3 regions of the Cupriavidus sp. 2KB_3 genome follow, and region 1 is predicted to be linked to each of the others. Evidence: riboswitches for the same ligand, from Rfam matches in the RefSeq annotation. Region 1 holds a riboswitch; each other region holds the start of a gene.
The links. A riboswitch is a leader RNA that binds a small molecule or an ion and turns the genes downstream of it on or off. The one in region 1 is predicted to bind cobalamin.
Positions count from the first base shown of each region.

Region 2: linked by a shared signal. The riboswitch ahead of AB4120_RS13165 (TonB-dependent receptor plug domain-containing protein) and the one ahead of AB4120_RS03345 (TonB-dependent receptor) in region 1 are both predicted to bind cobalamin.
Region 3: linked by a shared signal. The riboswitch ahead of AB4120_RS11640 (HoxN/HupN/NixA family nickel/cobalt transporter) and the one ahead of AB4120_RS03345 (TonB-dependent receptor) in region 1 are both predicted to bind cobalamin.

Region 1 is NZ_JBFRHD010000003.1:487-3,756, forward strand. It holds gene AB4120_RS03345 (TonB-dependent receptor) at 1-1,817, opposite strand, end outside; cobalamin riboswitch at 1,962-2,204, opposite strand; gene AB4120_RS03350 (GH36-type glycosyl hydrolase domain-containing protein) at 2,246-3,270, opposite strand, start outside.
Region 2 is NZ_JBFRHD010000010.1:143,901-147,170, forward strand. It holds gene AB4120_RS13140 (EVE domain-containing protein) at 1-165, opposite strand, end outside; RNA gene ssrS (6S RNA) at 277-492, opposite strand; gene AB4120_RS13150 (hypothetical protein) at 520-717, opposite strand; gene AB4120_RS13155 (cell division protein ZapA) at 815-1,153, opposite strand; gene AB4120_RS13160 (hypothetical protein) at 1,150-1,485, opposite strand; cobalamin riboswitch at 1,687-1,950, shown strand; gene AB4120_RS13165 (TonB-dependent receptor plug domain-containing protein) at 2,029-3,270, shown strand, end outside.
Region 3 is NZ_JBFRHD010000009.1:40,052-43,321, forward strand. It holds gene AB4120_RS11630 (lysylphosphatidylglycerol synthase domain-containing protein) at 1-132, opposite strand, end outside; gene clsB (cardiolipin synthase ClsB) at 129-1,379, opposite strand; cobalamin riboswitch at 1,586-1,842, shown strand; gene AB4120_RS11640 (HoxN/HupN/NixA family nickel/cobalt transporter) at 1,878-3,014, shown strand; gene AB4120_RS11645 (T6SS immunity protein Tli4 family protein) at 3,011-3,270, opposite strand, start outside.

The DNA of each region.
Region 1 (3,270 bases):
GCGGCCTGCTGCGGCACGCTGGTCGGCACGTTGCCGGCACGGGAGACCAGCACGCCGCCCACCGATTCGTTGAAGTCGTCATAGCGCGCGCGCAGCACGGTGCCGTTGATGTCGAGCCGCAACCCGCGCAGCACTTCCACGCTTGCCGATGCCTCCAGCCCGCGCGACGACTGCTCGCCCACCTGCTGGGTGATCGTCGGGTTAGCCGGATCGCGCGAGAGCAGGTCGTTCTTGCGAATCTCGTAGGCCGCGAAGGTCCATTCGCCGCGATTACCCCAGAACGCCTGCTTCACGCCCACTTCCGCCTGCTTGCCGGTGGCGAGGTTGAAATTGCGCTGGGCGTCGGAGGTGGTGACCAGCGCGCCTAACGGGTCGGTGGCCGTGGCGTACTGGGCATAAACGGCCAGGCTCGGGGTGAACTGGTAGACAGTGCCCACGCGCCATGTGGTATTGGCGAAGGTCTTGTCCCAGGCCGAGCCGGCCAGGAGATCGGTGCGCGTCAGGTCGGCATGGTCGAAACGCACGCCGCCGATGACCGACCACTGCGGCGTGAAGGCGATGCGGTGCTCGCCGAACAGCGCGTACTGCGTGGTGTTGCTGCGGAAGCGCGGCGACGTGACGATGCCCGGCGGGCTGAAGAACAGGCCCGGATCGAAATCGCGCGCCGGTACCGTGGATGCACCGCCGTAGGGCGAGTTGTTCGAGTGGGTGAAGTTGATCTTGTTGACGTCGACGCCGACCGTGGTGGTGTTATCGAGCCCGAACAGCTTGCTGCGCACCGTCATGTCGGCGCGGTTGCCCACCTGCTCCTGGTCGTGCAGGATTTCCAGATAGTCCGTGCGGCGCACCTGCCCGGTGGCCGGCAGGTAGCTGTAGGTCTCGCTGTCTCGCCAATGACGGTGGCTGGTCAGGTAATAGAACTGGTTGCGCACGGTGACGCGGTCATTCGGCGTCCATTCGGCATTCAGCCGCGTCCAGCGGTCGCGATAGCTGATCTCGGCGTCGCCCACGTTGTAGTTCTTCTTGCGCAGCGAGCGGTCCAGGCTGCCGTTGACCAGTGGCGTGCCGAGGTATTGCTGCGGATGCTGGCTGCCGTCGTCATAGGACAGCGTCAGGTTGAAGTCCGGATTCACGTCCAGCCGGACGGACGCCGACACCATCAGGTTGTTGGCATCGCCCCGATCCACCCAGCCAGCCGTCCGGTTGTAGGCCGTGGCAAAACGGTACGACAGGTTGTCGTTGACCTTGCCGCCACTGTCGAAGGCCACGCGCGCGGTCTTCTCCGTGCCGCCCGTGATCTGGAGTTCGTTCTCGATGGGGCCGCGGATCGGCTTCTTCTGCACCACGTTGACGACGCCACCGATCGCCCCCTCGCCATACATGACCGATGCGGGACCGCGCAGCACCTCGATGCGATCTACCGACCACGTATCGAACGGGAAGGTCACCGTGCCGGAGGCCACATACATGCGCGTGCCGTCCAGCAGTTGCATGACCGAGCCCTGGCCGGCGAAGCCGCGCGCGCTGAGCGCGGTGCCGCCGTTGCCCGGGGATGGATTGCCGGTGATGCCGGTCGCCCGGGTGACGGCCTCGCGCACGCTCTGGTCGCCCCGCGCGCGAATGGTCTCGCCGCTGAGCACTTCTACGCTGGCTGGTGTCTCCAGCGGCGTCAGACCCATGCGGCTGCCCGTGTACTCGGGTTTCGAGAGCGCCATGCCGGGATAGGCGGCGTCGCTGACGACCACCGGCGGCAGAGACCTGTCATGCGATTCGGAGGTGTCCTGTGCGAACGCACAGGGAAGATTCAGGCCGGCCATGGCACCGAGCGACGCAGCCAGGACACGCGGCCGACGCCCCCGTGCGGAACGTGACGAAGTCTGGGCCGAGCGCGGGCGGCCAGCGGAATGCGCGAGCAAGTTGTATTTCATCGTAAAGCCGGACGACCCCGCCCGTGCAAAGGATTTCGATGATGACAACAGGCCGGTATCCGGGCTGACAGGCGGGGAGCACGTGCTCCCGGGAATCCGTCGCCTTCCCACGCCATGAGACGGGCGCAGTGGCCGCCGATCCGATGGACCGGCATGACAGATTCTCGAACCTGCTTACCGTTGCGGGGGCAGCACAGGCTTGGTCGCGGCTGGGCGACGCACCTGTTTCCCGTTTAACCCACGAAAATCGCGGGCACCTGCAATCACGGTCGGCACTGAGAAAGTGCCGCGGTGCGCATTCTACTCGTAACCGGGGGTTAGGCAGCGAGGCGAAGAACCAGACGATGCTCCCCGTCCTCCACACGCACGCGCACCGCGCCGTTGACACAGGGGATGGGCAGGTCATCAAGCATCGCGGTACACACCGTATCGCCGGCGCCCCGCCGCTCGACGCGAATATCGTAATGGGCGACACCGAGGGCGACACCGAGGGCGATGGTAGCCTGGAACCCCGGCCAGCTTCCGGGAATCCGGGGGGCGACAAGCAGCCAGGCGCCTTCCCGCCGGATGCCGAGGATACCTTCGATGCCTGCCCGCTGCATCCATCCCGCCGCGCCGGTGTACCACGTCCAGCCGCCACGGCCAACGTGAGGCGCCACCGAATAGACATCCGCGGCGACCACATAGGGCTCCACCTTGTAGCGATCGACCGCCGCCGGCGTCAGCGCGTGGTGGATGGGGTTGAGCATCGAGAACAGTTCGACGGCAGTGTCCGCGTCACCCAGTTCCGCGAAGGCCAGCACGCTCCACATCGCGGCGTGACTGTACTGGCCGCCGTTCTCCCGGACACCAGGCGGGTAAGCCCTGAGATAACCGGGGTCATCCACGCCCCCGTCGAACGGCGGCGAGAACAGCAGCACAAGCCCTTCCTTGCGGCGGACCAAGAGGTTGTCGAGCGACGCCATCGCCATCGCGCTCCGGGCAGGGTCGCCCACGCCAGACAGCACGGACCAGGACTGGGCGATGGCATCGATCTGGCAGGCCTCGCTGTACGCCGAGCCCAGCAGCGTGCCGTCATCGTAGGTGGCCCGGCGGTACCATGCCCCATCCCAGCCATGCTGCTCCAGCGCCTCGCGCAGCGCCAGGCCATGGGCGCGCCAGCGGGCGGCACGGACGGCATCGCGCGAATCCGCCAGCGGGGCGAATAGCGCGAGGGTGCGGGCGAGGAACCATCCCAGCCAGACGCTCTCGCCCTTTCCGCCGGCGCCGACCAGATTCATCCCGTCGTTCCAGTCGCCCCCACCGATCAGCGGCAGGCCGTGTTCGCCCGTCAGCCCGATGC
Region 2 (3,270 bases), on a different contig from region 1:
GATGCCGGGCTCGGGGCAGGAGGAGTGGTAGAACAGCACGCCATCGCCGATGCGCATCTGGTCGCGCATGAAGTTGCGCGCCTGGTAGTTGCGCACGCCAGTCCATGGCAGCGTGCCGCGCGTGGCAAGATCGTCGATGCTGGCTTCGTCCGGCTCGGACTTCATCAGCCAGTACTGGGGGGCGCGTTGGCCCGGTTTGGCGGCGGGTGGCGTCACGATACCAGTGTCCGTCGATCAAGAAAAAAGGCGGTGGTTCTAAAAACCACCGCCTTCTGAGGGGTCCCCGCCTCGGCCGCTGGGTCGGCATCCTGAACCCAAGTGAGGTTCAGAGTGGCTGCGGAAGTCGTATTTTGGGTACATCACCCACTCAGGGAGTCCAGGCGAACCCAGACTATGAATGCGGTGACGCGCTCGCCCACACGACATAATCCCGCACCATGCAATGCATATCGGTTCAAGGAGTTATGACCCTCACGAACCAGGCAGGGAAACTGTCAAACGTCTGACTTTATATTCACCTTACGCTGCGAGCAGCTTGGGTGTTGTCAGACGTTTGCCGTTTCGAAACAGGATGGGATGAAAACGGCGGCCGGGCGCGATAACCTGACCAATATGCTGCACCGTTGAGGCGTTGTGCAGTCTGGCTACACTATACACCGCGTCGTCTGGCATACCAAGTTCGGCATGTTGCATCGTTACATTTTCAACACCGGACATCGGGCAAATCCGACATTGCGCCATCGGCTTCACATCGCTGTCATGTGCGGCCGAGGCGGTGTGATTTCAAGTCCGGCCAGATTCGGCCTATTCAATTTCAGCCCTGCGCGCGCGGGTCGGTGCCCACGTGCGCGTACTGCCGCAGTGCCTCGTCGGCGCGCTCGTTCAGCTCGCGGATGCGGGCCCGCACGGCGTCCACGGGAATCTGCCCGTCCTCTTCCTGCTTGCGGCGCATGGCCAGCAGGTCCGAGGCAATGCTGATGGCGGCCATCACGGCCACGCGCTCCACGCCCTTGGCGGAGACGTTGCCCTTGAGCTTGTTCATCTGGTTGTCCACCAGCGCCACGGCTTCCAGCAGCGCGGCTTCATTATCCGGCGCGATGGCGAAGCGGTAGGGCTGCCCCGCGATGTTCACTTCGACTTGCTTGTTGCTCATGCGTGTTCTCCGGGGGCGGGGTGCGCGCCGCTGGCGTCGGGGTCGGTGCCGGTGGCCGGGGCGCCTTCACCCAGCAAATCGAGCTGGCGCGCATCGCTGGCCGTGGGCAGCTTGTCCAGGATCGACTGGATGCGCAGCTGGGCTTCCTCGATCTTGATATTGAGCAGTTCGCGGTCGGCCGCCATGGCTTCGCGGTCCGTGCGCAACTGGCTCGCCTCGGCCCGCAGGCGGTCGATCTCCGCGCGCAGCCGCTGGTTTTCCGCCGCCAGGGTGTCTGCGTGATGCAGCACGCGCCCGATCTTGGCGGCCAGTTGTTCGAGTTCGTTGAGCATAGTGCCTGTCTGTCCGATGGATTGTGGGTCAGGTTTCGGGATTCTAGCCGATGCCGGATCGGCCACGTCGTCAACGAGACGTTTCTGACTGTAGCGTCGCCCGGAAGTTGCATCGATCGTCACGCAACGTGCGGGCAAACGGTGCCGGAGTGGACGGTTCCGCACCACGTCGGCCAGATTGACGGCCCCGGTGAAACTGCCTACACTCGCGCACGTTCCAGGTGCTCGCGACCCTGCCCACAGGGCCGCAGTTCAACGGGAAACAGGGAGTCCGGGGCGCGCCGCGCACTGGGCCAACCTGTGCTGCCCCCGCAACGGTAAGCGACCGCGCACGCGCCATGCGCCGCGCAAGGGCCTGCCAGCATGCCACTGATCCACCCCGCCATTTGACGGGGATCCACCGATCGGGAAGGCGGCCGGCCTGATGTCGTCAGCCCGGATACCGGCCTGAACGCGGGCGCACCGCTCCACACGGCGGCGCGCCACTTCGCCATATGGCCCGCGGGGGAACGGGCCCGGCCGTGCTTCCATCCATCCAGCAACATGCGTTCCTCGCTCCACAGGCCGACCGCCGCGACACAGCCGCCGGTCCGCCCACTCGTGCCCGCCATCCTGGCGGCCATCGCCGTTTTCTCGTCCGCTTTCTCGCCCGCCATGGTCCACGCGCAAGCCGCGCCGGATGCGGGCGGCGCCGCCCCTGGCCAGACGCTCGCCCCGGTGGTCGTCACCGCCTCGCGCACCGCGCAGGCCGTGACCGAGGCGCTGCCGCACACCACGGTGGTCACCCAGGAAGACATCGTCAATGCCCAGTCGCCGGACCTGCGCTCGCTGCTGCGCGGCCAGGCGGGCGTGGAATTTGCCACCACGGGCGGCATGGGCGCCAACACCACGCTATTCATGCGCGGCGCCAATTCCAACCAGGTGCTGATCCTGGTGGATGGCGTGCGCATTGCCGGCGCCAGCGGCGGCACCGCGCAGCTCGCCAATATCCTGCCGGACCAGATCGACCATATCGAGGTGGTGCGCGGCAACGTCTCGGCCCTGTATGGCTCCGACGCCATCGGCGGCGTGGTGCAGATTTTCACCAAGAGCGGCGCCGGCCAGGCCCCGGCGGCCAATGCTTCGGTGGAGTACGGCAGCAACAACACGCGCCAGGGCACCGTTGGCTATGGCGGGCAGGTGGGCGATACCTCGTTCAACGTCACCGGCTCGATCTTCAAGACCGACGGCTATTCGTCGATCGACGCCGCGGCATGGAATCGCGACAACCCCACGCGCGCCCGGCAGGGTATCGGCCCGAACCCGGCCGACAACCCGTACGAGAACAAGAGCGTCTCCGGCCAGGTGAAGCACAAGTTCAGCCAGGACTGGGACGCCGGCGTGGCCGCGTACTACTCCAACAGCCAGCTGTCGTACGACAGCACCAGCGGCAAGCCGACCGACGACCTGCGCATGGATAGCGAGCTGTACACGCTGTCCGCCTTCGTCAACGGCAAGGTGCTGCCCGACTGGCGCACCCATTTCAAGGTCGCCCAGAGCGAGGACCGCGCCGAGACCACCAAGAACGGCCTGTTCGACAGCCTGTTCAGCACCCGTTCCCGCCAGTTCAACTGGCAGAACGAGTACGCGCTGACGCCTGACCACACGCTGCTGTTCGGCACCGACTACCTCCAGCAGGAACTGTCGTCCAGCGCCTACAACGCGCCCACGCGCAATGTGTTCTCGGTCTACGGCGGCTACGAAGGCAAGATCGGTCGCCACCAGCTGCAGCTGAACGCGCGCAAC
Region 3 (3,270 bases), on a different contig from region 1:
CACCTTGGCCCAGTCGATGCCGCCCAGCGCGCGGAAGATCAGCACGGCCACCAGCACGACGAACGCCACACCGGCCACGCGTTTGACGGCTTTCCAGGGGATGCGCCGGCGCGCCTTGGCGATCATCGTCATGGGCAGTCCTGTTCGCGCGGGGGCGTGGGCACACCGCTTTGCCAGCCGGACGGCGGCGCGTCCAGCGTCGGCGTGAGCAGCTTCGGCGTATGGGCCGGCAGCCATCCCGCCCAGGCCGGGAAACGCCGCAGCGCGTGGAAGACCAGTGCCGTGGCCAGGCCCTGCCAGCGCGGGCGCGCGCCGTCTGGCGTGGCGGGCACTTCCTGGCAGCTGCTTTCCATGCGCGTGCGCAGGTTTTGCTTCAGTGCGGCGGCAAAGGCCGCGTCGCGGATGATGAGGTTGGCTTCGAGGTTCAGGAACAGGCTCAGCGGATCGAGATTGCTCGATCCGACCGTCGCCCAGTCGTCATCGACCACGGCAACCTTGCCATGCAAGGGCCGCTCGCAGTACTCGAAGATGCGCACGCCGGACTCGCGCAGGTGGGCGTAGAGCATGTCCACGGTGCGCTTGACCCACATCATGTCCGGGTTGCCCTGGACGATCAGCTGCACGTCCACGCCGCGCCGGGCGGCATCGCAGATCGCCTGGAGCAAGCGGTAACCGGGCAGGAAATAGGCGTTGGCGATGATCAGCTCGCGCTCCGCGCCACGGATGGCCAGCAGGTATTGGCGCTCGATGTCGCGGCGGTGCCGGTCGTTGTCGCGCGTGACGAGGAGCGCGGCACCGGGGCCGGCCAGCGCGCCAGCCTCGCGCATCCGGCGTGCCGGGCGCTGGGGCGGCGCCTTCGGGCCCGGTGAGTCGGCGTGGATGGCATCCAGCAGGAACACGTGGATCTCGCGTGCGGCGGGGCCGCGTACTTCGACCGCGTAGTCCTGCTTGGCCAGCGGGCCGGAATCGATCAGGTGCTGTACCGAGACGTTGATGCCGCCCACGAAGGCCACGCTGGCATCCACGGCAACGAGCTTGCGATGCAGGCGCCGGAACAGGTTGGTACGCATGCCGACCAGCCGCCGGCGCGGCGAGAAGAGACGGACAACCACGCCCGCCTCGACCAGCCCGGCCAGGAATTCTGGCGACAGATCGGCCGAGCCGAAGCCGTCGACAGTCAACGCCACGCTGACCCCCCGGCGCGCCGCCGCGATCAGCGCGTCGCGCAGCGGCTGGCCGACCTCATCATCGAACAGGATGAAGGTCTCCAGCAGCACGCTTTGCTGCGCGCCTGCGATGGCCGCCAGTACCCGCGGGAAGTATTCCTCCCCGTTTTCGAGTAGGCGGAACTGGTTTCCGGTTGTCCATGTGGGGCCCATCACAGGCACCAAGCACGAACGGTGCCCGCCGCCGCCAGCCCGCGCCGAGGCTTGCCAGACAAGGCTTCAGCACCCGAAAGTGGCCAGAACGTTGCAGCGATTACCGGGCGCGCCTACCTGCCGCTGCAATTTGGGCGCAGCAGGGGACGTCACTTTCCATGTGGCGCGCCAACCCGTAGAATCCGCGCCTGCGGCACAGGCTTTGCGTGCCGCGAGCGATTGCAGGTGCCCGCGCCTGGCGTGGGTTAAACGGGAAACAGGTGCGCCGTGGTCCGGGAGATCCGCCCGATGGCAAAGCCTGTGCTGCCCCCGCAACGGTCAGCAGGTCAGGAATCGCCATGCCGGTCCACGGACCGGCAGTCACTGCGCCACGCCGCCACGGCAGGCGCGGGAAGGCGGCGAAACCGGGGAGCCAGCCTCCCGCCCTGCAAGCCCGGATACCGGCCTGTGGTCATCATCGTCACCCCTGTTGCACGGGCGGGGTCGCCCGGCTTATCGATGACACACCATCCGCCTGCGCATTCCCATGGCCGCTCGCGCCCGGCCGCCGTCACCGGGCTGCGCGCCTTTGCCGCCTTTCTCGCTTTCCTCGCCAGCATTTTCGATGACCAGCCCGCCGACAGCCGGCGCAAGGTCACCGCGCTCTATGCGTTCCTGATCCTCGCCAACGTCGTGGCCTGGCTGTGGGCCTGGATCGCGTTCCGCCACCAGCCGGTACTCATGGCGTCGGCAGTGCTGGCCTATACGCTGGGGCTGCGCCACGCCGTGGATGCCGACCACATCGCGGCCATCGACAACGTCACGCGCAAGCTGATGCAGGAGGGTCGCTATCCGATCTCCGTGGGCTTCTTCTTCTCGCTGGGGCATTCGTCGGTGGTGACACTGATGTCCATCGGGGTCGCCTTCGCCGCCGTGTTCCTGCAATCTCACTTCGGTGAGATGCAGGACGTTGGCGGGCTGATCGGCACCAGCGTCTCGGCCACGTTCCTGTTCCTGCTGGCCTTCTTCAACCTGTTGATCCTGCGCTCGGTGTGGCGCGCCTTCCGCAAGGTTCGGCGCGGCGGCACCCTCGCCGCCCAGGACCTGGACCTGATGCTGTCCGGCCACGGCGTGGTGGCGCGGCTGTTCCGCCCGTTGTTCCGCATGACCTCGCGTAGCTGGCACCTGTATCCGATGGGCTTCCTGTTCGGCATCGGCTTCGACACCGCCACCGAGGTGGCGCTGTTCGGCATCGCAGCCGGGCAGGCGGCGCAGGGCATCTCGTACTGGAGCGTGATGGTCTTCCCGGTGCTGTTCACGGTCGGCATGTCGCTGGTCGATACCACCGACGGCGTGCTGATGCTGCGCGCCTATGGCTGGGCCTTCACGCGCCCGATCCGCAAGCTGTACTACAACATGACCATCACGCTGGTCTCGATCCTCGTGGCCGTGGTGATCGGCGGCATCCAGGCGCTGTCACTGATCGCCCGCAAACTGGAGCTGACCGGCCAGCCTTGGGAATGGATCACCGGCATCGGCGAGCAGTTCGGCATGCTCGGCTACGTGATCATCGGCGTGTTCGTGGTGAGCTGGCTGGTCTCCATGGCGGTGTATCGGATCAAGGGGTATGACAAGATCGACGTGAAGGTTGGCTAGAAGGCATTCGGGCGGGGGCGGAGGGTTTTCGATACAGCGTCCCAGAGGGCCAGTGCCTGGGCTTCGGTGAAAGCGGCCGGCGTTGAGGGGAGATTGCGCATCGTCAGCGCAAAATAGGGCGTGTCCGGACTGCCATCCGTCGCGCCGATCTCCAGCCGGAACAGATGTTCCTGCTCCCCTTCCGCGCGCGTCGGCCGAACGATCAGCCATTCCTCGGCCAGCTCCATCGGCAGCTTGACGACACCCTTTCGCAGCG